Regions from separate parts of the Ruegeria sp. CG11 genome, predicted to be linked through region 2. Evidence: riboswitches for the same ligand, from Rfam matches in the RefSeq annotation. Region 2 holds a riboswitch; the other holds the start of a gene.
The links. Region 2 has a riboswitch for thiamine pyrophosphate ahead of thiB (thiamine ABC transporter substrate binding subunit). Riboswitches for the same ligand answer to the same signal wherever they lie in the genome.
Positions count from the first base shown of each region.

Region 1: it holds a riboswitch for thiamine pyrophosphate, as region 2 does, so the genes downstream of both, thiD (bifunctional hydroxymethylpyrimidine kinase/phosphomethylpyrimidine kinase) here and thiB (thiamine ABC transporter substrate binding subunit) in region 2, are expected to answer to the same signal.

Region 1 covers NZ_JBQFRE010000004.1:241,971-254,248, forward strand. The annotation lists gene ACR0KW_RS12530 (ThiF family adenylyltransferase) at 1-943, opposite strand, end outside; gene ACR0KW_RS12535 (thiamine phosphate synthase) at 940-1,536, opposite strand; gene ACR0KW_RS12540 (thiazole synthase) at 1,533-2,297, opposite strand; gene thiS (sulfur carrier protein ThiS) at 2,300-2,494, opposite strand; gene ACR0KW_RS12550 (FAD-dependent oxidoreductase) at 2,478-3,455, opposite strand; gene thiD (bifunctional hydroxymethylpyrimidine kinase/phosphomethylpyrimidine kinase) at 3,452-4,255, opposite strand; TPP riboswitch at 4,301-4,407, opposite strand; gene dnaJ (molecular chaperone DnaJ) at 4,540-5,691, opposite strand; gene dnaK (molecular chaperone DnaK) at 5,766-7,676, opposite strand; gene ACR0KW_RS12570 (alpha-ketoglutarate-dependent dioxygenase AlkB family protein) at 7,889-8,491, shown strand; gene ACR0KW_RS12575 (ABC transporter permease) at 8,488-9,309, opposite strand; gene cysQ (3'(2'),5'-bisphosphate nucleotidase CysQ) at 9,432-10,229, shown strand; gene ACR0KW_RS12585 (3-deoxy-manno-octulosonate cytidylyltransferase) at 10,229-11,029, shown strand; gene galE (UDP-glucose 4-epimerase GalE) at 11,099-12,082, shown strand; gene ACR0KW_RS12595 (glycosyltransferase family 2 protein) at 12,090-12,278, shown strand, end outside.
Region 2 covers NZ_JBQFRE010000016.1:145-12,422, reverse strand. The annotation lists gene ACR0KW_RS20115 (ABC transporter permease) at 1-619, shown strand, start outside; gene ACR0KW_RS20110 (ABC transporter ATP-binding protein) at 621-1,631, shown strand; gene ACR0KW_RS20105 (ABC transporter ATP-binding protein) at 1,628-2,731, shown strand; gene ACR0KW_RS20100 (LysR family transcriptional regulator) at 2,735-3,625, opposite strand; gene ACR0KW_RS20095 (proton-conducting transporter transmembrane domain-containing protein) at 3,730-5,280, shown strand; gene ACR0KW_RS20090 (YbcC family protein) at 5,295-7,697, shown strand; TPP riboswitch at 7,763-7,868, shown strand; gene thiB (thiamine ABC transporter substrate binding subunit) at 7,901-8,881, shown strand; gene ACR0KW_RS20080 (ABC transporter permease family protein) at 8,857-10,404, shown strand; gene ACR0KW_RS20075 (thiamine ABC transporter ATP-binding protein) at 10,391-11,083, shown strand; gene speB (agmatinase) at 11,087-12,052, opposite strand.

The DNA of each region.
Region 1 (12,278 bases), on a different contig from region 2:
CAAGGACGATCTCGCCCGGCCAATCCGGTTGCAGTTCTTCCGCGGCCCGCCAAGCGCGCAGGCCGGTGGCGCAGCAAAGCGCCAGCCTTTTTCCCTTGTTAGGCTCCATATTGAGCGTGTCCGTTGATACGCGCCGGGCATTGGGATGAATGGAACCGGGTGCCTCATCCACGCTGCGCAACTCGATGATCAGATCGTCCTCGGTCAGTTGATTGACCGACACGAAGGGGAAGTACCGTTCAGGTTCCTGAGCACCGTCAAAACGGAAGGTGGTGCTGCGGAAGGTGCGTGCATCGACCTGTACAATCTGTCCCAGAGGTGAGGGCTGAAGGCCGAGGATCAGGTTCAGCGCCATCTGCGCCTGCATCGCTCCGATCATTCCAACGACCGGACCCAACACCCCAGCGGTTGCGCAGCTAGCGCCGCTGTCAGGTGCGTCCGGGAACACCGCCCGCAGGGAGGGCGCGCTGCCGCAAAAGCCGCCGACGTAGCCCGACATCCCCAGCACGGATGCTGAAATCAGCGGCTTACCCAATTCGAAACAGGTGTCCGACAGGGTATAGCTGGCCGCGTAGCTGTCGGCACAATCTAGGACCAAGTCTGCCTGTTCGACAAACTCAGCCGTATTTTCGTTTGTTAGAGCCTGTTTATTTGCGAAAACCCTGACATCACTATTTAAGCCCCGGCAACGATCCGCCGCGACCTCCGCCTTTGGGCGCCCACAATCTGCCTCAGTAAAAAACGTCTGCCGATGCAGGTTCGACAGGGCAACATGATCGCGGTCCATGATCGTCAACTGCCCCACCCCAGCCCCGGCCAACAGCGGCAGCGCCGGAGCGGCCAGCCCGCCCGCGCCCACCACCAGAACCTTCGCGGCGGACAAGCGGGCCTGCCCCTCTGCACCCACCTCGGGCAGGATCATCTGGCGGGTATAACGGTTCATCGCGTGACCTCGATCCATTCGCACACGCGGGCCTCTGGATTGGTGTTCAGTGTGATGTCGGTGACGGCCGAGACGATATCAGCCCCCGCCTGCAACACGCCCGGCGCGCGTTCAACACTCATCCCGCCAATGCCGACCAGAGGGATATCCCCCACCCGCGCCTTCCATTCGGTGACCCGGGGCAAGCCCTGCTGATGCCACTTCATCTTTTTCAGGATCGTCGGATAGACCGGCCCCAGCGCCACATAGTCCGGGTCCATCGCCAGAACCCGTTCCAATTCATCGTCATCGTGAGTCGAGACCCCCAGTTTCAGCCCCGCCTTGCGGATGGCGTGCAAGTCGGCCTCGTCCAGGTCCTCCTGCCCGAGGTGAATCCAGTCGCACCCCGCCTCAATCGCAGCCTGCCAATAGTCGTTGACGACCAGAACCGCGCCATGCTGGCGGCAGAGGCCACGCGACAGGGCAATCTGTTCGCGCACCACCGCATCGGGCTGATCCTTGATCCGCAACTGCACAAGTTTCACACCCAAAGGCAGCATTCGGCGCAGCCAGTCCGAGTGATCGAAGATCGGGTAGAACCGGTCGAGGGTCATGACAGGAACGCCTTTCCGATCACCGGGGTGGACGCCTCTGCCATATCGCGTGCCTCAATCGGGTCAGCCTGATGGGCCAGTTGTCCAGCTTCAATCGCCAACATCATCGCGCGGGCCATGGCGGCGGGGTCGCCTGCCCGGGCCACGGCGGTGTTCAGCAGAACCGCGTCATACCCCAACTCCATCGCCTGCGCCGCGTGGCTGGGCAGCCCAATGCCCGCGTCAATCACCAACGGTACATCCGGGAATTCGGCCCGCATCGCGCGTAGAGCATATGCGTTGTTCAGTCCGCGCCCCGATCCAATTGGGGCGCCCCAGGGCATCAATACCTCACACCCCGCCGCCAGCAGACGTTCGCCCACGATCAGGTCGTCCGTGGTGTAAGGAAACACCTGAAACCCGTCCTCGGTCAGGATGCGCGCGGCCTCGACCAGCTGAAACACGTCCGGCTGCAGGCTGTCGGTGTGGCCGATCAGTTCCAGCTTGATCCAGCTTGTATCGAACACCTCACGCGCCATGTGGGCGGTGGTCACGGCCTCTTTGACCGTGTGACAACCGGCTGTGTTCGGCAGGACCATCACGCCCAACTCGCGGATCATCTGCCAGAATGTCTGCCCCGCACCAGATTCACGCCGAAGCGACACGGTGGCCACCCCCGCACCGCTGTCCCGAAACGCCTGTTCCAGGATCGCAGGGCTGGGATATTGCGCCGTGCCCAGCATCAGCGGATTGGGCAGAGAGGTGCCGTAGAAAGTCTTCATCTTCAGCCCCCCTGCATCGGCGCGACAACTTCGATCCGGTCGCCGTCGGCCAATGTGTGGGCAATGCGCAAACCCGAAGGCACGAAATCCTCGTTCACGGCCGTCGCTACCCGTCCTGAGAATCCGCATTCGACCAACAGGTCCGAGAGGGTTTGGGCGCGTACTTCGCGCGGTTCACCATTAAGCACGATCTTCATCGACCATCTCCGATTGTTTTTTGTCCAGCGCCAGATCCGCCACGCCCTGCGCCAGCGCCGGGGCCAGCAGATAGCCGTGGCGATAGAGGCCATTGGCATAGATCGTGTGCCCCAGTCGCCGAATACGCGGCAGGTTGTCGGGAAAGGCCGGGCGCAGATCGACGCCAATCTCAAGCACTTCGGCCTCTCCGAACGCGGGGTTCAGCGCATAGGCTGCGCTGAGCAGTTCCAGCATCGAGCGCGCGGTGATGCGGCTGCTGTCTTCGCTTTCGATCATCGTCGCGCCCAGCATGTAGATGCCGTCCCCGCGCGGAACGATGTAGAGCGGCATCCTTGGATGCAGTAGACGCACGGGCCGGGTCAGGGTCACGTCCGGGCAACGGATCACCAACATTTCACCCTTAACGCCGCGCAAATCGTGCAGCACCTCGCGGGCGTGCAATCCGCGACAGTCGATTGCGTTTTCAAGCCGCGATGGGGCGAGTTTGCGATGGAAGTCTACGCCTTGGTCCACCAATTGCTTATGAAGGTCCCGCAAAGCTTGGCGTGGATCCAGATGGGCTTCATTCGTGAAATGGAGACCCTTGGTGAACCCATGAAAATCAGGCTCTAATTCGGCTAAATTGGACTGTTCGACCTCGCAATACCCTTCGGTCCGCCGGGCAAACCGGCGCAGATCGGGCAGGTCGCGCGGGTTGGCCACAACCAGCGTGCCTCGCCGTTCTACCCGAGTGCGCGCTGCCCACCAGTCCAGCGCAATTTGACCCAAGCGCAACACCGGTTCCTCGGCGTTTTCATACTCACACCATGGGGCCAGCATACCGCCCGCCCACCAGGAACACCCATGCGGACCCGGAGGGCCGGCGGGATCGAACACCTGAACCTTGGCACCGCGCGAAACAAGTTCGCTGGCGACGGCCAAACCGGCCACGCCGGACCCTATGACCGACCAGACCGTCACGCGGGCCAAACCCGGTGGAAGTGATGCACCGGTCCGTGCCCCTGCCCGATCATCAAACCGTCCGCCTGAACAATTGCCCCCTGCAGGTAGTCATGCGCCTGTGCGACAGCGTCGTTGAGGCCAAGCCCCTGCGCCAGCCCCGCCGCAATAGCGGACGACAAAGTGCACCCGGTGCCATGCGTGTTCCGCGTCTCGCGTCGGGGGGCGGTGAACTCAGCCACCAGACCAGAGGCATCAACCAGCAGATCATGGCAGACAGTCCCACGGCCATGACCCCCTTTCATCAAAACCGAACCTGCGCCCAACCCGCACAAGGCAAGCCCCTGCGCGATCATTTGGTCGGGGGTTTCAGCTTCGGTAGCTCCTAGCAAACAGGCTGCTTCCGGCAGGTTAGGGGTCAATACGGTGGCGCGAGGCAGAAGGATGTCGCGTAAAGTCAGCACTGCATCCTGCGCCAGCAACGCATCACCGGATTTGGCAATCATCACCGGGTCCAGCACAATCGGGCCATCGAACCCGGCAATGGCATCCGCGACCGCCTGAATAATCTCCGGGGCCGCCAACATCCCGATCTTGATCGCGCCAACATCCAGATCGGTCAGTACCGCCTCGATCTGGGCGGAAACCACATCCAGCGGTATCCCATGCACCGCTGTCACGGCCCGGGTATTCTGCGCCGTCACCGCCGTGATCACACTGGCGCCATATACACCCAAAGCGGACATCGCCTTGAGATCCGCCTGTATCCCGGCCCCACCGCCGCTGTCCGAGCCCGCAATAGTCAGGGCAATATGCGTCATATCGTTGCTCCATCATCAATGGGCAACGCAGCATGGAAAACGTCTGTAGTGTATACGACCGTTCCCTACGCCGGTATTGCCCGGATCAGGTTCGATGGGTTAGCGCATTCACGCCTCTCAGCCCCTTGATCGGGGCACCCCAACGGTTGGGCGGACAATCTCAGGGGTTGGCAGGGGAATCAAGGGCCAATTTTGGCGTAGTCGATGGTCAAACTGGACTTATAGAATGAAAAAGCCGGCATCTGGGGGCCGGCTCAATCTTAGCTTCTTTTGGTAATAAGGCTTTAGCCTTTCATCCCGTCCCAGAAGGACTTAACGGATGAGAAAAAGCTTTTTGATTCCGGGTGGTTATCTTCACCCAAATCATCGAACTCTTTCAGCAGTTCTTTCTGGCGACTGGTCAGGTTGACCGGAGTTTCCACGGCCAGTTCGATGAACATGTCCCCAACGCCACCACCACGCAGGGCAGGCATCCCCTTGCCGCGCAGGCGCATTTGACGGCCTGATTGGCTGCCGGCCGGAATCTGCACACGGCCGCGGCCACCGTCGATGGTCGGCACTTCGATCGAGCCACCCAGCGCCGCTTTGGCCATGCTGACGGGCACGCGGCAATAAAGGTTCACGCTGTCACGTTCGAACAGCCTGTGATCCGACACTTCGACAAAGATATAGAGATCACCCGGAGGGCCACCGCGCATCCCGGCCTCACCCTCACCCGCCAGACGGATGCGGGTTCCGGTTTCGACGCCGGCGGGGATGTTCACGGACAGAGCGCGTTCTTTTTCCACGCGGCCTGCACCACCGCAGGATTTACAGGGGTTCTTGATGATTTGACCCAGACCCGAACAGGTGGGGCAGGTCCGTTCAACGGTAAAGAAACCCTGCTGCGCGCGAACCTTGCCCATGCCTGAGCAAGTCGGACAGGTGGTCGGCTCCACGCCACCTTCGGCACCCGAGCCGTCACAGGCCGAACAGGCCACGGCAGCGGGAACGCTGATGGTTTTCTGCAGACCCGAAAACGCCTCTTCCAGCGACACACGCAGGTTGTAACGCAGGTCCGACCCGCGCGCGGCGCGACGGCCGCCACCGGCACCACCACGCTGGCCGCCCATGAAATCGCCGAACAGATCGTCGAACACATCCGAGAACGCGCTGGAAAAATCGCCCTGACCAAAACCGCCGCCCGGACGGCCACCGCCACCCATGCCGTTTTCAAAAGCGGCATGACCAAAACGATCGTAGGCAGCCTTGCGGTCGGCGTCCTTCAAAACGTCATAGGCTTCGTTCGCTTCCTTGAACTGGGCCTCGGCATCCGGGTTGTCCTTGTTGCGGTCAGGATGCAATTCCTTGGCCTTCTTACGAAAGCCCTTCTTGATCTCGTCCGCCGATGCGCCCTTAGCTACGCCGAGCACATCATAGTAGTCGCGTTTTGACATCAGTGTTTCCTTCTGCCTCAACGTAATCGGGCCGGCCCGGCAACCGGACCGGCCCGCATTGGCCCGGTTACCCGTTAGTTACGCTTGTCGTCGTCCAGATCTTCGAACTCGGCATCGACGATGTCGTCGTCACCGGCCGGAGCGGTATCTGCCGCTGCGGGCTCATCCTCGGCCTCTTCGGCTTGCGCCTTGTAGATGGCCTCACCCAGCTTCATGGCCGCTTCGGTGACGTTCTGGATGCCGGACTTGATCTTGTCGGCATTTTCGGTTTCCAGCTCGTCTTTCAGCGCGGCAATCGCCAGCTCGATGGCTTCGATGGTGGTCGGGTCAACCTTGTCGGCATGTTCTTCCATCGACTTCTCGGTCGAGTGGATGAGGCTTTCCGCCTGGTTCTTGGCGTCGACCAGCTCGCGGCGTTCCTTGTCGGCTTCCGCGTTCTCTTCGGCGTCTTTGACCATCTTTTCGATATCGTCGTCCGACAGACCGCCCGAGGCCTGAATGGTGATCTTCTGCTCTTTTCCGGTGCCTTTGTCCTTGGCCGAAACCGAGACAATGCCGTTGGCGTCGATGTCGAAGGTCACCTCGATCTGAGGCATACCGCGCGGTGCGGGCGGGATATCTTCAAGGTTGAACTGACCTAGGATCTTGTTGTCCGCAGCCATTTCACGCTCACCCTGGAACACGCGGATGGTCACGGCGTTCTGGTTGTCCTCGGCGGTCGAGAAGACTTGGGACTTCTTGGTCGGGATCGTGGTGTTGCGGTCGATCAGGCGGGTGAACACGCCACCCAGGGTTTCGATACCCAGCGACAGCGGGGTCACGTCCAGCAGAACCACGTCTTTGACATCGCCCTGCAGAACACCGGCCTGAATGGCGGCACCCATGGCAACCACTTCGTCCGGGTTCACACCCTTGTGCGGCTCTTTACCGAAGAACTTGGTGACCTCTTCGATCACTTTCGGCATCCGGGTCATACCACCGACCAGAACAACTTCGTCCACGTCAGCAGCCGACAGACCGGCGTCTTTCAGAGCAGCGGCGCAAGGCTTCATCGACTTCTTGATCAGGTCACCAACCAGTGATTCCAGCTTGGCACGGGTCAGTTTCATGACCATGTGCAGCGGCTGACCGTTCGAACCCATTGAGATGAACGGCTGGTTGATTTCGGTCTGCGAGGTCGAGGACAGTTCGATCTTGGCTTTTTCAGCAGCTTCCTTCAGACGCTGTAGGGCCATCTTGTCCTGGCTCAGGTCGACACCGTGTTCTTTTTTGAACTCATCCGCCAGGTAGTTGACGATGCGCATGTCAAAGTCTTCACCACCCAGGAAGGTGTCACCGTTGGTCGATTTGACCTCGAACAGGCCGTCGTCGATTTCCAGAATGGTCACGTCGAAGGTACCACCACCAAGGTCATAAACCGCGATGGTTTGGGTTTCTTCCTTGTCCAGACCATAGGCCAGAGCGGCGGCTGTCGGTTCGTTGATGATTCGCAGCACTTCCAGACCGGCGATTTTACCGGCGTCTTTGGTGGCCTGACGCTGAGCATCGTTGAAATATGCCGGAACGGTGATAACCGCCTGCGTGACTTCCTCACCCAAATAGCTCTCGGCGGTTTCCTTCATCTTGCCCAGAGTGAAGGCCGAGATCTGGCTTGGGGAGTACTTTTCACCGCGGGCTTCAACCCACGCGTCGCCGTTGCCGCCATTGACGATGGCATACGGCACCATTTTCTTGTCTTTTTCGACTTCTGCATCATCCACACGACGACCGATCAGACGCTTGACGCCAAAGATCGTGTTGTCGGGGTTGGTGACCGCCTGACGTTTTGCCGGCTGACCGACCAGTCGCTCATCTTCGGTGAAGGCGACGATCGAGGGCGTGGTCCGCGCCCCTTCGGCGTTCTCGATGACCTTCGGCTGCGAGCCGTCCATGATCGCAACGCACGAGTTGGTGGTTCCGAGGTCAATCCCGATTACTTTTCCCATATGTTCAATCCCTTTCTCTTCAAGGCGATGTCCGAGGTCCGGACCCGTTATGGCACCCGGCCCCGATCTGATATGCGCGAACGGCCCTACACCATCGCGCGTCCCGGCGTATATAAGGGCGGGATCAGAGGCCTGCAAGCGTTGTAAAAGGCAGGTTTTCGGGAATCTGCGGCCTTTTTCGCAAGGTTTTGGCAAGGATTGGGGAATCTTGAATGGCGCGACTGCTTTTGCGAGGTTTTGATATCAGAAAAGGCTATCTGGATAGCGCAGCTCAGACACAGCTGATCGAGGTGCTGCGTCCGATTCTGAAATCGGCCCCCTTGTTCCGACCGGTGACGCCATCGGGCAAGGAGATGTCGGTGCGCATGACCTCGGCCGGGTCGCTGGGTTGGGTGACGGACAAGGCCGGGTACAGGTACCAGCCACAGCATCCCAAGGGGGCGGGCTGGCCCGCAATCCCCGGTCCCATCCTTGATATCTGGCGCGAACTGGCCAGCCCCGAATGTGATCCTGATTGCTGCCTGATCAACTATTACGGCGAAGGCGCCCGGATGGGTCTACATCAGGACAAGGACGAGGCCGACTTTTCCTGGCCCGTATTATCGATCTCATTGGGGGATGACGCCCTGTTTCGCATCGGCAACCAAACCCGAGGCGGCAAGACCGAGTCGATCTGGCTGAACTCTGGCGATGTGGTGATCATGGGCGGCCCCGCCCGGCTGACCTATCACGGGATCGACCGTATCCGGTTCGGGTCCTCGAAACTATTACCCAAGGGCGGCCGGATCAACCTGACCCTGCGCGTGGCCAGTTAGCGGCGCGCGTCCCAGCTTTGCGACACGTGCTCGCGCGAGAAAAAGATCCCCAGGAGCCCAATCAGCAGCAATGCCAGTCCCACCCAAAGCGCGTATTCCCAACTGGTATTGCGCGGATAGTAATTGCGGAAGACGAACCCCCGGCACTGGTCGATGATATGGAACAGCGGGTTCCACGCAAACATGGCCAGCGTGGCGCCGCCGAGCGCGTTTGCCACAAACATCTTTCCCGAAAAGATCATGTTCAGACGGCGGTAGATGTTTTTCAGGATCGTGGAAACGGTCGGAAACCATGGTTTCAGGGCCATGAACACCACGCCCACGGAACACCCGGTGAACCACGCCAGCATCAACATGCCAAACGCACCGCCGGGGTCCTGAATCTCGATCGGAGCGACCGCGACGCTGTAGAGGAACAGGATGACGATGATCGTGACAATCTGCGTATAAAGCGTGCCAAATGCGGTCGCCAGCAGCATGACCATCATATTCATCGGCGAATGCAGCATCATCGGGTTGCCCCCGGTGCTGACGCCCGCCACCGAACTGACCGCCCTCAAATGAGTTACGAACAAAAACACGCCAGACAGCACGTACAGGATGAACTCACCTCGGATTTTGGCAATTCGCGGACCCAGAAAGGACATGATCGTGTAAAATACCGCGACCAGCGCCAGGACCTGCAGGATATTGACAATGATAGCCAGCACCGCGTTGCTGTGCTGTGACCGGACACTGCGCACAACGGCATGGAAAATAAGCTCGGCGGTTGTGAACGCGCCGCCCAGTAGTGTCTGGTTTCGCTTGAAATAATACACTCGAAGCGTCTTTCCCGTTTTTTCGCCTGCAATCTGCCACGAATTTCTTGCCGATCCGTAACCGGCACATCATAAGGCCGTCAGGATATTCGATCAACAAATCACAGGAACGGAGCATTTTTGTGACCTACGACGCCCTCATCCCCGTCATTCGACGTCTGGCCCTGGAAGCGGGCGACAAAATCATGGAGATTTACAATTCGGATGATTTCGACGTCAAAGTCAAATCAGATGCCAGCCCCGTGACCGAAGCGGACGAGGCCGCCGATGCCCTGATCTCGGCCGGTCTGCGCGAGGCATTCCCCGATATCCTTCTGGTGACCGAGGAGCAGGCCGCCTCGCATTCGGAAAAAGGCGACACGTTCCTGATCGTCGATCCGCTGGACGGGACCAAGGAATTCATCAACCGCCGCGGCGATTTCACCGTGAACATCGCGCTGGTGGAAAACGGCGTGCCAACCCGTGGCGTTGTCTATGCCCCCGCCAAGGGGCGCATGTTCTACACGCAGACCGATGGTCAATCGGTCGAGGAGACCGGCGCACTGGACAAGGCGCAGGCGGGGGATTTGACACCGATTTCAGTGTCTAAACCGGACAATTCCGCACTTTTGATCGTGGCGTCGAAATCGCACCGGGATCAGGCGACCGAGGATTACATCAACAAGTATCAGGTGCAGGACAGCAAGAGCGCGGGCTCATCGCTGAAGTTTTGCCTGGTCGCCACCGGTGAGGCGGATCTGTATCCCCGCGTCGGTCGCACGATGGAATGGGACACCGCCGCAGGCCACGCCGTTCTGGCGGGTGCCGGCGGCAAGGTGGTCCGTTTCGACAACCACGAACCGCTGACCTATGGCAAGGACGGCTATGCAAACCCGTTCTTCATCGCCTACGCTCCGGGTGTTGAACTGAAGGAGGCCTGATGTCCGTTCTGATCGCCATTCCCGCCCGTTACGCCTCGACCCGCTATCCGGGCAAACCGTTGGTGCCGCTGACTGGCGCCAGTGGCAACGCGATGACCCTGATCGAACGATCGTGGCGCGCGGCCTGTTCGGTCTCGGGCGTCGATAAGGTGGTTGTCGCCACTGATGACGACCGCATCCGCGAGGTCGCCGAAGGCTTTGGAGCCGAGGTTGTGATGACCTCGGAAACCTGCGGCAATGGCACCGAACGCTGCACCGAAGCCCATGAGGCGCTGGGCGCAGGGTATGACATCGTCGTCAACTTGCAGGGCGACGCGCCTCTGACCCCGCATTGGTTTGTCGAAGACCTGATCGCCGGTCTGCGCGCCGCGCCCGAGGCCGGTGTCGCCACGCCGGTTCTGCGCTGCGATGGCAACGCCCTGAACAGCCTGCTGAACGACCGCAAGAACGGGCGCGTCGGCGGCACCACGGCCGTCTTTGCCGCTGATCACAGCGCCATGTATTTCTCGAAAGAGGTCGTGCCCTATACCGCCAAAACCTATTCCGGAGACGACGCGACCCCGGTCTTCCACCATGTCGGCGTCTATGCCTATCGACCCGACGCGCTGGCCGCCTATTCCACCTGGCCGGTTGGCCCGCTGGAGAAACTGGAAGGGCTGGAACAGCTGCGCTTCATGGAGAACGGTCGCAAGGTTCTGTGCGTCGAGGTCGAGGCCAAAGGCCGCCAATTCTGGGAGCTGAACAATCCGCAGGACGTTCCCAAGCTGGAAGAAATGATGATGGCGATGGGGTTGGATTGATTTTCTGCCCCGCGCCACTTGCCTGCATTTCGGCATGGTGATGCGCACCATTTTTATTTGGAAGAATAGATGACTAACATTCTTGTAACCGGCGGTGCCGGATATATCGGGTCGCACGCCTGCAAGGCGCTGGCGCAAGCAGGCTATACGCCGGTGACTTATGACAACCTGATCACTGGCTGGCAGGACGCGGTGAAATTTGGCCCGTTCGAACAGGGCGACCTGCTGGACCGCGCTCGGCTGGATGAGGTCTTTGCCAAATACAAACCCACCGCCGTGATGCACTTTGCCGCCCTCAGCCAGGTGGGTGAAGCGATGTCCGAGCCCGGTAGATACTGGACCAACAACGTCACCGGATCGCTGTCCCTGATTGAGGCCGCCGTCTCCGCTGGCTGCCTGAACTTCGTGTTCTCATCGACCTGTGCCACCTATGGCGAGCATGACAACGTGGTGCTGGACGAAGACACACCGCAAGAGCCGCTTAACGCCTACGGGGCGTCGAAACGCGCCATCGAGGATATCCTGCGCGATTTTCAGGCCGCGCATGGGCTGAACCACGTCATCTTCCGCTACTTCAACGTCGCTGGGGCCGATCCGGATAGCGAAGTGGGCGAGTTCCACCGCCCCGAGACCCATCTGATCCCGCTGATGCTGGACGCTATCGATGGCAAGCGCGAGGGGCTGACCGTGTTCGGCACCGACTATGACACGCCCGACGGCACCTGCATCCGTGACTACGTGCACGTTTGCGATCTGGTCGATGCGCATGTGCTGGGTCTGAACTGGCTGGAACAAGGCAAGGGCAGCCGGGTGTTCAACCTGGGCACCGGCTCGGGCTTTTCGGTGATGGAGGTGATCGGCCATTCCAAAGCGGTCACCAACCGCGAAGTACCCTATTCCATCGGCCCGCGCCGCGCCGGGGATTGCACCAAGCTGGTTTCGGGCTCGGTCCGTGCCGGGGACGAGTTGGGCTGGACCCCGGAAAGGTCTACGCTTGAGACGATGATCGGCGATGCCTGGCGCTGGCACCAGAACGGCAATTACGAGAAGTGAGCCTCAGATGATGCACACCGCAACCGATACGCTTCCCCCCATCGGATGGGTGCAGCAGTACCGGTTGCGGCTGAAACGACGGCGGTTGCTGTGGCGATCCTTTCGCAGCCGCCACCAACTGACTTGCCTTCAGAATCAGACTGCGCAGATCAGGCCCGGCGCCATTCTGGCCTTCACCACGCTGCGCAACGAAATC
Region 2 (12,278 bases):
GATCGGAGTGATCGGGGTGCTGATCTCGTTCGTGCTGGCGCTGATCATCGGCGGGGTTGCGGGCTATTTCGGCGGCCTCATCGACAACGTGATCCAGCGCGTGACCGAGGTGATCCGCGTCGTTCCCATCATTCCGCTTTATATGGGGCTGGCCGCTGCCATGCCCAAGGAATGGTCGACCACGCAGGTCTACTTCGCGATGACGCTGATCCTTGGCCTGTTCGGCTGGCCGACATTGGCACGGCGTATCCGATCCCAATTGCTGTCGATCCGGAATGAGGATTACGTGGTTGCCGCACGACTGGCAGGTGCCCGCCCGGGTCGGATCATTGCGCAGCATATGCTGCCCAGCTTTACCAGCTTTATCATCGTCGATCTGGTGATCAGCTTCCCCTATATGATCCTGTCGGAAACGGCGCTGTCCTTTGTTGGGCTTGGCCTGCGTCCGCCCTCAGTCTCGTGGGGGGTTCTGCTGCAGCAGGCGCAGTCGGTGCGGGCTATCGAACAGACCCCGTGGCTGTTCATCCCTGCCGTGTTCGTGGTTGTGGCCGTGCTGGCGTTCACCGTGATCGGCGACGGGTTGCGCGATGCCGCTGACCCCTATTCGGAGGCACACTGACATGTCCACAATGCTCAGCGTCGAAAACCTGTCGATTTCCTTCCGCACGGATGAGGGCGTGATCACGCCGGTGCAAGGCGTCACTTTCGCGGTCGAGGCAGGCCGCACCTTGGGTCTGGTCGGCGAGTCCGGTTCGGGCAAGTCGATCTCAACCAAAGCCCTGATGCAGCTGCTGCCCGGTACCGCGATGCTGGGGGAAAACACCCGGATGACCTATACCGACAAAAGCGGCAAGGACATCACTCTGGGGCACCTCAAGCATGGCAGCAAGGAGCTGCGCCGCATTCGCGGTGGTGAGATCGGCATGATCTTTCAGGAGCCGATGGCCAGCTTCTCGCCCGTCTACACGATCGGCAACCAGATGATGGAAGCCATCATGCTGCACCGGGGCCTCAAAAAACGCGAGGCGCGGGAGTTCGCGGTTGAGATGCTGGACAAGGTCGGTATCTCGAACACGGCGGCCCGGATCGACCAGTATCCGCATGAGCTGTCGGGCGGGATGCGCCAGCGTGCCATGATCGCGTTGACCTTGTCCGCCGGTCCTGCGCTGTTGATCGCGGATGAGCCGACAACCGCACTGGACGTGACCATCCAGGCGCAGGTGCTGGACCTAATGCGCGACCTGCAACGCGAACTGGGCATGGGCATGATCTTCATCACCCATGATCTGGGTGTGATCGCGCAGATCGCCGACGATGTGGCGGTGATGTATCTGGGCACCATCGTGGAACGTGGCCCGGCGCGCGAGGTCATTCGCAAACCGCAGCACCCCTATACGCAAGGCCTGCTGGACGCGATCCCCAGCGTCGAGCATCTGCATGACCGTTTGAAACCGGTGCCGGGGGACATTCCCAGCCCGACGAACCGGCCTTCGGGCTGCCCGTTCCACACCCGATGCGCGCAGGCCATCGCCGGTATCTGTGACGCGCAGGAACCCGTTGAAACCACTCCGCTGCCCGGCCGCTCTGTGCGTTGCTGGCTGCACAGCGACAAAGATCGGAGCGCGGCATGACCCCCAAAAGCGACACGCTGATCGAAGTCAAGGACCTGTCCGTCCACTTCCCGATCAAGACCCGCAAGCTGTTCAAAACCGAAGTGCAGATGCTGCGCGCCGTCGATGGTGTCAGTTTCGACATCAAACGCGGTGAGACCGTTGGCTTGGTGGGTGAGTCCGGTTCGGGCAAAACCACCGTGGGCCGGGCCATTCTGCGCGCGATTGATCCGACCGATGGCGAGGTGATCTTTCACCGCAAGAAAAAGGGTGACATCGATCTGGCCCACGCGTCGGAATCCGAGCTGCGCAAGGTCCGATCGAAAATGAACATGGCCTTCAGCGAAGGCGGCGGCGGTATCAAGGTGCACACGTTGGCCGGAGACTTGCTGCGCGCGTTCCGGCCCGAGATGAGCCTGGTGTTTCAGGACCCGTATTCCTCGCTCAACCCCCGCATGACCGTGCGCGATATCATTGCCGAGCCGTTGGTCGCCGCGGGCAAGATCAAGGATCGCGAAAAGATCGACGCTCGCGTGCGCGAGATCGCGGCGCGCTGTAAGCTGAATTTGGAGCATTTGCGGCGCTTTCCGCACGCGTTCTCAGGCGGTCAGCGCCAGCGCATTTGTATTGCGCGGGCGCTGGTCTCGAAGCCCAAGTTTGTGGTGTGTGACGAGAGCGTTTCAGCCTTGGATGTATCGATTCAGGCCGAGATCGTGAACCTGCTGAAAGACCTGCAGGACGAGATGGGCGTGTCCTTCCTGTTCATCGCCCACGACCTGAGCGTCGTGGCGCAGATGTCGCATCGGGTTGCAGTGCTTTATGTCGGGAAATTCGTCGAATACGCCCCGACGGAAAAACTGTTTTTCGCGCCGAAGCACCCCTATACCCACGCACTGCTGAGCGCGATCCCCACCGCCGATCCGGATGCAAGCTATGATCCGATCCGGCTGCAGGGAGAAATCCCCAACCCGCTGGCCGCCCCGTCCGGCTGCCGATTCCACACCCGCTGCCCCTTTGCCAAGGAGCGCTGCAGCGCCGAGCAGCCCGAATGGCGTGAGATTGAGCCGGAACATTTCGTCGCCTGCCACTACGCGGAAGAGTTCGATTTCTCTCGTTCCTGACGGTCAGGGTAGAAGCATGGGGTCAGGTTCATGTGACAACAGATCCTGAACCAGTGGATTTGGAAAACGGCGGCGCAGGGTGACTGCGTAGAAGGTTTCCTTGATGCGCGGGTGTTCCTGCGCTTCGACCAGCCGGCCCGAGTTCAGCTCATCCGTCACGACGATGGGTGCCACAAGGGCCAGCCCGATATCCTCGCGCGCCAACAGGCGCATCATGGCCATGTCATCGACCTCGGCCGCGATCTGCGGGCGTTCGGACAGGCGGCTGGCCATGGCGTCGAATGCGGTGCGCACGCTGCTGTCGGTGGTGGGCAGGATGAAGGGTTGCGTGTGCAACAGCTCTTTGATCGGTGTTTTCGGGTTCAGCCGGTCGGGCGTGCCGACAATGCTGACGGGCTGTTCGGCGATTTGATGGGTCTCAAACGGGGTCAGGCTGTCATCCGGCGGCGGTCGGTTCATCAGCACCAGATCGAGGTTCAGCGTCTCAAGCCCCTCCATCAACTCGGTCGGGCTGCCGGACCGCAGGATCACCTCAACATCCAGACGCGACAGAATTGGGCGCAGAAACCCGATCTGAAAGTTGCGCGACAGGGTCGCCAAGGCCCCCACACGCAAGGCTTTACGGGTTTGCACCGTCTCGGTCAGCGTGGCGACAAGTTCCTGTCCTGTCGAGAAAATCGCATCCGCATGGTCCAACGCGATACGCCCGGCCTCGGTCAAATAAAGCTGCCGCCCGCGGCGTTCGAACAGGTCGTGGCCCAGCCGTTCTTCCAGTTGCTTGATCTGCACCGACAAAGCCGATTGCGACAGATTCAGACGCTGCGCCGTGCGGGTCAGGTTCCCGTCATGGGCCACGGCCCAGAAATACCGCAGGTGATGATAGTTCAAAGGCATATTGTTCTAATTAATAGAACGAAATTGATAGAACAATGAATTTTTAATGGCACAAAATCTGCCCTAACTGACTGTCCCAAGCCGATGATCCAGGGGAAGTCACCATGTTCTATCTCTATCTCCCACTTCTCAGCCCACTGATTTTGATCGCCGCCGCGATCCATGCCGGGCGTCATCCGGGGCTACGCCCGGGCCGGGTTCCGAAACTGGCCGAAGCCGCGGCCTTTGCGGCTTTTCTGGTTGCCGCAGTTGTGGCGGTGTTGTTGGTCATTAGTGGCCCCGGCACCTCGGCCCTGATCGGGGCGTTCGGCGTGGGTCTTTCGGTTCGGTTGGATGCGGTTAGCGCGGTGATGCTGGTGCTGGTCAGCTTCATCGGCTGGGTCGTTCTGCGGTATTCGGCGACCTACATGGATGGTGAGGCCAGACAAGGCATGTTCACTCAATGGATGGCGTTGACGCTGGCCTCGGTCCTGATCTTGGTGATGTCGGGCAACCTGATCCAGCTTATGCTCGCCTGGACCACCACCAGCCTTGCCCTGCACAAGCTGCTGTTGTTCTATCCCGAACGGGCAACCGCCCAGCGGGCGGCCCGGAAAAAGGCGCTGGTGGCGCGGCTCAGTGAAGGGGCACTGGCGGGAGCCATTGTGATGCTGATCGCGGCAACCGGAACCACCGATATCCACACGGTCCTGACAACGGTACAGGCCAACTGGCTGACCATGACGGCGGCGTTACTGATTGCTGTTGCGGCGGTTCTGGCCTCGGCCCAGTTTCCGGTACACGGCTGGTTGACCGAGGTGATGGAGGCACCGACACCGGTCTCGGCCCTGCTGCACGCGGGGGTGATCAATGCGGGCGGTTTCCTTCTGATCCGCTTTGCCGATGTGATGCTGGCAGCACCCGGAGTGATGGCTCTGCTGGTGATGTTGGGCGGGTTTACCGCGCTGTTCGGCGGCTTGGTGATGCTGACGCAGCCCGCGGTGAAAACTTCGCTGGCCTGGTCCACGATTGCGCAGATGGCGTTCATGGTGATGCAATGCGGTTTGGCGCTGTTTCCGCTGGCCCTGCTGCATATCGTGGCGCATTCGCTTTACAAGGCCCACGCTTTTCTCAGTTCGGGAGAGGCCGTCAAAAATGTGGCCGCCATTCACCGCCCCGGTCCGATCGCGGTGCCCAGTGCCAGCAACGTTCTACGGGCCTTTGGGACGGCGATCGTGATCTATGCGCTGGTCGGTACGGTGCTGGGTTTTGATGGCAAATCTGTGCAGGCCATTGCGCTTGGCGTCATTCTGATCTTTGGGGTGGCCTACCTGCTGGCGCAGGGCTTTGCCGATGCCGCGCCGCGCCAACTGACACAGCGCACGGTGGTCTACGCGCTGGTGACCTCGGTCAGTTATTTCGCGCTGCAGGTTATTGCACAGCATGTCACCGCCGGAGCCTTGCCCGCCACCCCCGCACCGGGGCCGCTGGAATGGGCGCTGATCGTGCTGGCCCTTCTTAGTTTTGGGTTTGTTGCCGTGGCGCAGGCGACCTTCCCGCTCTGGGCGGCGCACCCGGCTGCTGCGGGCCTGCGGGTGCATCTGTCAAACGGCCTCTATGCCAATGCGATTTTCGACAAGATTCTGGACGGTTGGTCCAGAAAGTCCGCAGCTTGAAAGGAACAGATCTGATGTTTGCAAAGCTCGAAGCTTATCCCGCGCCGCTGCTGGAACTGGTGGCCGAAGCAAAATCCGCCGCCTATGCGATCCCGCCCTTGTTCCCTCTGTCCTCGAATGTTGCGGTGAACCCGTTTCTGGGTCAGGCCGATGAGCCGTTGGCCGTGACCTCGGCCCGGCTGGCGCGAGTTGCGGGTACGCGGATCACGCCGGATCGGGCGCATTGGGCGGCAAAGCTGAGTGCTGGTGAGATGACCGAGGCGGATATTCTGGACGCCCTATCTGCGATTGAGGGTCCGTTCAATGCCCCAAGCCTTGAGGACGTTTTGGCTGCGCTGAAATCAGAGGCCCGGCAACCGCAAGCCCTGCCCACCGTAGCCGAGCTTGCGGCCGAGGTCTCGGGCACGGACTGGCCCGGCCTGATCGAGGATCGGATAGGCATCTGGGCCGCCAGCCATTTCGACCAGGGACAGGCGCTGTGGCAACAGGCTCGGACGGGTGGCGCCTTCAGCGCCTGGCGCGAGTTTGCGTCTCGCGACCTGACGCCGGAAATTCACGGCCTGACCGGGTTCGGCGCGTTTGTTGCGGGTACCAACCGGTCGCATTGGCGCGCGATTGGCCGGTCTTCAGAACGGTTGGGCCTCAGCACAGAGGCGGCGGCAACCGCCTATCACCGCTGGCTGACGACCCTGGGCGGTTGGGCGCAATACGCGCGCTATCTGCTATGGGACGCCGACCTGAAAGGCGAACAGGACAATACCGTGACCGAGCTGCTGGCCGTGCGCATGGTATTCGATGAGGCGCTGTTGGCGCTTTACGAAGATCAGATCGGTGAACGCTGGGCTGAGGTTGTGGCTGCGCATGAGGCACCGCTGACGCCAACCGCCGATTTCGTGATCGATGCTGTCCTGCAAGAGGCCGCCGAACGGGCACAGCAACGCGCGCTGGCCGAAAGGCTGCTGCCCGGCACCGCGCGTCAGGCCGACGGTCGGGCGCAGGTGCAGGCGGCGTTCTGCATCGACGTCCGGTCCGAGGTGTTCCGCCGCGCGCTCGAGGCGCAGGATACTGGGATCGAAACGTTTGGCTTTGCGGGGTTCTTTGGCCTTGCCAGTGCACACAAAGCGGCGGGGTCAGATGTCACCGAGGTCCATGGGCCGGTGTTGTTGCAACCCTCTGTGTGCTCTCAGGCCAAAGAATCTGCGGGCAAGGACCTGACCCGTCGCTATTCGGCGCGGGCCAAACGGGCCTGGGGCCGGTTCAAACTGGCGGCGGTTTCTTCCTTTGCATTTGTTGAGGCGACCGGGCCCTTGTACGCCGGAAAACTGATGCGCGACGCATTGGGGATTGCCGGAAAACGCAAAATCGACCCCACGCCGCAACTGGACCCGAATATCGATCTGGAGGCCCGCGTTGGCATGGCCAAGGCGGTGCTGACGGCAATGTCTCTGACCGACGATTTCGCCCGGATCGTACTGCTGGTTGGTCACGGGGCCGAGGTGACCAACAACCCGCATGAAAGCGCACTGCATTGTGGCGCGTGCGGCGGTCATGCAGGCGATGTGAACGCGCGGCTTCTGGCCGGATTGCTGAACGATGCGCAGGTGCGCTTGGGGCTGGAGGGGCAGGGGATCGCCATCCCTGCCGACACGCAGTTCGTGGCTGCAATGCACTCAACCACCACCGACCGGGTCAGCCTGTATGAGCAGGATTTTCCGCCGGGAAACCAGTCCGACGATCTTGCGCAGGTGAAGAACTGGCTGGATGCGGCCGGGCAGTTGGCCCGGGCCGAACGCGCCGCGCGCCTGCCGCGCGCTAACAAGGCCACGGATATTCAGCGCCGCGCACAGGATTGGGCCGAAACCCGCCCCGAATGGGGACTTGCCGGGTGCCGGGCCTTCATCGCTGCGCCGCGTCACCGGACGGATGGGGCGGATCTGGCGGGGCAGGCCTTTCTGCACAATTACGATTGGAACAAGGATGACGGCTTTGGCGTGCTGGAGCTGATCATGACCGCGCCCGTTGTGGTCGTCAGTTGGATCAGCCTGCAATATTACGGTTCGACCGTTGCACCCGGCCTGTTCGGCGGCGGCAACAAGCTGCTGCATAACGTGGTCGGCGGTATCGGAGTGCTGGAAGGCAACAATGGCGCCCCCCGTCCGGGTTTGCCGTGGCAATCGATCCATGACGGCGAAGGGTATCAGCACGATCCGCTGCGACTGTCTGTGGTCATCGAAGCCCCGCGCGCGGCAATGTCGGAAATCCTGGACCGGCACCCGCAAGTGCGGGCGCTGTTCGACAACGGCTGGCTGCACCTGATCGCTATGGACGACCAGGGCAAGCTGGCCTGGCGCTATACCGGTGACCTGAGCTGGGCCCCGATCAATGCCGCGTCCGATCAGGTCATTGCGGCGGAATGAGCTGAAACCGATCAACGGGCGGCCTGCGAAACGGGTTGTCTTTTGATCGGTTCCCGCCTAGTCAGAGCCTCACCTCGGGGTGCGTGGCGTGGCCGCGCTGAGATGCCTTCGGCGAACCCGTTGAACCTGAACCGGCTAGAACCGGCGGAGGGAAAGGTGACGGTTTCATCCATCCTTGCCCTCTCGCCGCAATGGAGGATGACATGAAACATCTGATGATTGCTGCGGGAATCCTGAGCGCAACTACGGCTATGGCGGCCGATAAACCTCAGTTGACCGTGTATACCTATGACAGCTTTGTCTCGGACTGGGGCCCCGGCCCGCAGGTGAAAGAGGCGTTTGAGGCGGTCTGTGACTGCGAGCTGAACCTTGTCGGCGTCGAGGACGGCGCAGCGTTGTTGTCGCGTATCCGTTTGGAGGGTGAGAACTCGGATGCCGACGTGGTGCTGGGTCTCGACACCAACCTGATTACTGCGGCCAAGGAAACCGGCCTGTTTGCGCCTAGCTCGGTCAGCGCCGAATACACGCTGCCGATCGAATGGACGGATGAGGTGTTCGCGCCCTATGACTGGGGCTATTTCGCCTTTGTTCATAACGCTGATGCGGCAGCGCCCGCGAACTTCCGTGAACTGGCCGAGGGTGACACCAAGATCATCATTCAGGACCCGCGTTCGTCTACCCCGGGTTTGGGGCTGCTCCTGTGGGTACAGGCGGCTTACGGCGATGAGGCAGCGGACATCTGGGCCGGTCTGGCCGACAATATCGTGACCGTGACCAAGGGCTGGTCCGAGGCGTATGGGTTGTTTCTGGAAGGTGAGGCCGACATGGTCCTCAGCTACACCACATCGCCCGCGTATCACCTGATTGCCGAGGAAGACGCCAGCAAAGCGGCGGCTGCCTTTGACGAAGGTCACTATATGCAGGTTGAGGTTGCGGCAAAGCTGGCCGGAACCGATCAGCCGGAGCTGGCGGATCAGTTCCTAGAGTTTATGGTCTCGGATGCGTTCCAGCAGATTATTCCGACCACCAACTGGATGTATCCGGCGGTGACCCCGGCAGCCGGTCTGCCCGAAGGGTTCGACACGCTGATTCAGCCGGAAAAATCCCTGCTGTTTTCTCCGGATGAGGCTGCCACGGTGCGGGATCAGGCGCTTGCGGAATGGCTGAGCGCGCTCAGCCAGTAAGCCCTTGGCCGGGCGTTGGCGCGGCGGCTTTGGTGGCCGCGCTGATTTTGGGGACCCTTGCCGCTGTTGCCCTGCGGGCCGATGCGGCGGGCGGGTTTGGCCCAGCGGATTGGGCCGCCTTGCGGTTTACGCTTGTGCAGGCGGTATTGTCGGCCCTGTTCAGTGCAGCGCTGGCGGTGCCGGTGGCGCGGGCACTGGCCCGGCGGCGGTTTTTTGGGCGGCGCGCGTTGATCGCGCTGTTAGGGGCGCCTTTCATTCTACCGGTCATCGTGGCGATCCTTGGACTATTGCAGGTCTTTGGCCGCGCGGGTTGGATTTCGGACATTCTGGGGTTTTTCGGCCTGCCGCCGATGCGGATCTACGGGTTGCACGGTGTTGTGCTGGCGCATGTGTTCTTCAACCTGCCGCTGGCCACGCGGCTGATCTTGCAGGCTTGGCAAGAAATCCCTGCTGAACGCTTTCGCCTGGCCGCCCAGCTAGGCTGTGACGGGCTGGCGATGTTCCGCCTGATCGAGTTGCCAATGCTGAGGCGCATCCTGCCGGGTGTGCTGGCCGTGATCTTCGCCATCTGTCTGACCAGCTTCGCCGTTGCCCTGACCTTGGGCGGAGGGCCACGCGCGACAACGATAGAATTGGCGATCTATCAGTCGTTTACCTACGATTTCGACCTCGGCCGGGCGGCGTTGCTGTCGGCGCTGCAACTGGCCCTGACTGCGGCGGCTGCACTGGCCGCCCTGAAGTTCTCGCGCGGCGAAGGGTTCGGAGCAGGTCTGGACCGGGCCATCCGCCGCTGGGACGGTGGTGCGCCTGTGTTTGATACGTTTTGGATACTGGCGGCGGCGGCGTTTCTGCTGCTGCCTTTGGCAGCGGTGGTGATTTCGGGGCTCTCGGGGCTGTTCGAGATGCCTTCACTGGTGTTCCGCGCCGCGCTGATCTCGGTTCTGGTGGCAGCGGCCAGCACGGCTGTTCTGTTGATGTTGGCCTTGCCAATGGCCATGGCCGTTGCGACCGGGCGGTATGGGATCGTCGAGCTCAGCGGTATTCTGGGGCTGGCGGCGTCGCCCTTGGTGATCGGCACTGGCCTGTTCATCCTGATCCGTCCTGTGGCCAACCCAACCGCACTGGCGCTGCCAGTCACGGCGCTGGTGAACGCGGCCATGGCGCTGCCGTTTGCCCTGCGCATTCTGGTGCCCGCCGCGCGGGACGTGGTTACGCGCCATGGGCGGCTGGCACTGTCGTTGGACATGGACAAAACGACCTTTTTCACCCGAATTTTGCTGCCCCGAATGCGCCCGCAAATCCGCTTTGCCGCAGGTCTTGCCGCCGCGCTGTCGATGGGCGATCTCGGCGTGATTGCTTTGTTTGCGGACCCTCAGATCGCAACTTTGCCGCTGCAGATTTACCGGCTGATGGGGGCCTATCAGATGCAGGCGGCGGCCGGGGCGGCGCTGCTGCTTTTGGTGCTGTCGATGGGGGCGTTCTGGCTTTTGGATCGCGGAGGGCGATTACATGCTGAAACTTGAAGCTTGCGTCATTGAAAATGGCGGTTTCGCCCTGCAGGCCGACTTTGCCATCGAGACCGGGGCCAGTGTCGCCATCGTCGGCCCGTCAGGGGCGGGCAAGTCGACGCTGCTTGAGGCCATCGCCGGGTTTCGCGACCTCAAACAGGGGCAAATCCTGTGGCAGGGGGAACGCATTTCGAACCTTGCCCCGGGCAAACGCCCGCTGGCGATGCTGTTTCAGGATGGCAACCTGTTCCCACATCTGACGGTGGAACAAAATGTTGCCCTGGGCCTGCGCCCGAACGGACGTCTTTCGGTGGATGAACAGTCGATGGTCCAATCCGCGTTGGACCGTGTTGACCTGTCCGGGTATAGCGAACGAAAACCGGCCCAATTGTCCGGTGGGCAACAAAGCCGGGTCGCGCTGGCCCGGGTTCTGGTGCAACGGCGGCACCTTTTACTACTGGACGAACCCTTTGCGGCACTGGGGCCTGCGCTAAAGGCTGAAATGTTGGACCTTGTTGCAGGGTTGCTGGCCGAGACCGGAACAACCCTACTGATGGTTAGCCATGACCCGCAGGACGCCCGCCGCATTGCCGATCAGACGGTGCTTGTGGCAGACGAACGGGCACATCCGCCCGCAGCGACGGTGCAGTTGTTCGACAACCCGCCGCCCAGCTTGCGGGCCTATCTGGGATAGGCGCTATTTCCGGTTGTGGAAGATGAAGCCGAGGAAGTTCAGCAGGAGCTGCGCTGCCAGAATCTGTGTGCTTTCCGTCTGATCATAGGCCGGGGCGACCTCGACCAAGTCGATGCCAACCACATCACCACGCTTGCTCAGCCCCTGTAGGATTTCCAAGACGTCATAATACAGAAACCCGCCATGGCTGGGCGTACCCGTTCCCGGCGCGATCGAGGGGCAGAACGCGTCGATATCAATGGTGACGTAATAGCGTGCCCCTTCGGGGATGCGATCCAGAACTCCGTCCGTACCCAGTTTGCGCACCTGCCGAACCGACAGGATATCCGAGCCCCTTGCGCGGGCGTCCTCATAACCTTCCCTAGCGGTCGATGACACGTTGCGGATACCCAGTTGGGTCATCCCTGACACATAATCCTTTTCAATCGCGCGGCGCATCGGGTTGCCGTGACCTTCGGTGACGCCGTGGCGTTCGTCCACGAAATCCAGATGCGCGTCGATCTGGACCACGTGGATCGGACCGTTCTTTTCGCAATCCTCGGCATAGGCACGGATGCAGGGGATGTTGACAGAATGATCGCCCCCGATGGTCACAGGCAGAGCGCCCGCATCCAGTATCTTCTTCACGCCGTATTCGATATTGGCGTGGCTTTCCTCCGTCTTGGTATGAACGATATCAGCATCACCCAGATCGACAATACGCACGTCACTACCCAGATAGGTAGCGTCGTCCTCGTGGTCATAAGCGCCAGCATGGCCAAAACTGAATAGGGTCGAGGCTTCGCGCACGGCGCGCGGCCCGAACCGGGCACCCGAACGAAACTGACATCCGAAATCAAACGGTGCGCCTAGGATGGCAACATCGGCATCAATATTGTCCCAGTCCTCGACATAGGGCTTCTTGCCAAAGGTCGCGATGCCGACAAAGGGCAGGTTCAGACGACCCGATTCATAGCCATGACCCGACATAATCTCTCCGTTCTTTTTTGCGTTTCCGTACGCCAGCTCCAGCAGGAACTGGGTGAATTGAGGCGGTACCGCCAGCTGCCCGAAGACAGTTCGAAGGATGATAAGAAAAGAGCGGTACACCGCAAGCCATCACGGACCAACAATGACAGGAAACGGTGGAGAAGAACGCCAACCTTGAAGGCCCGAATTTGCAATGGAACTGGGTGCGATATCGCAAGCATACCGC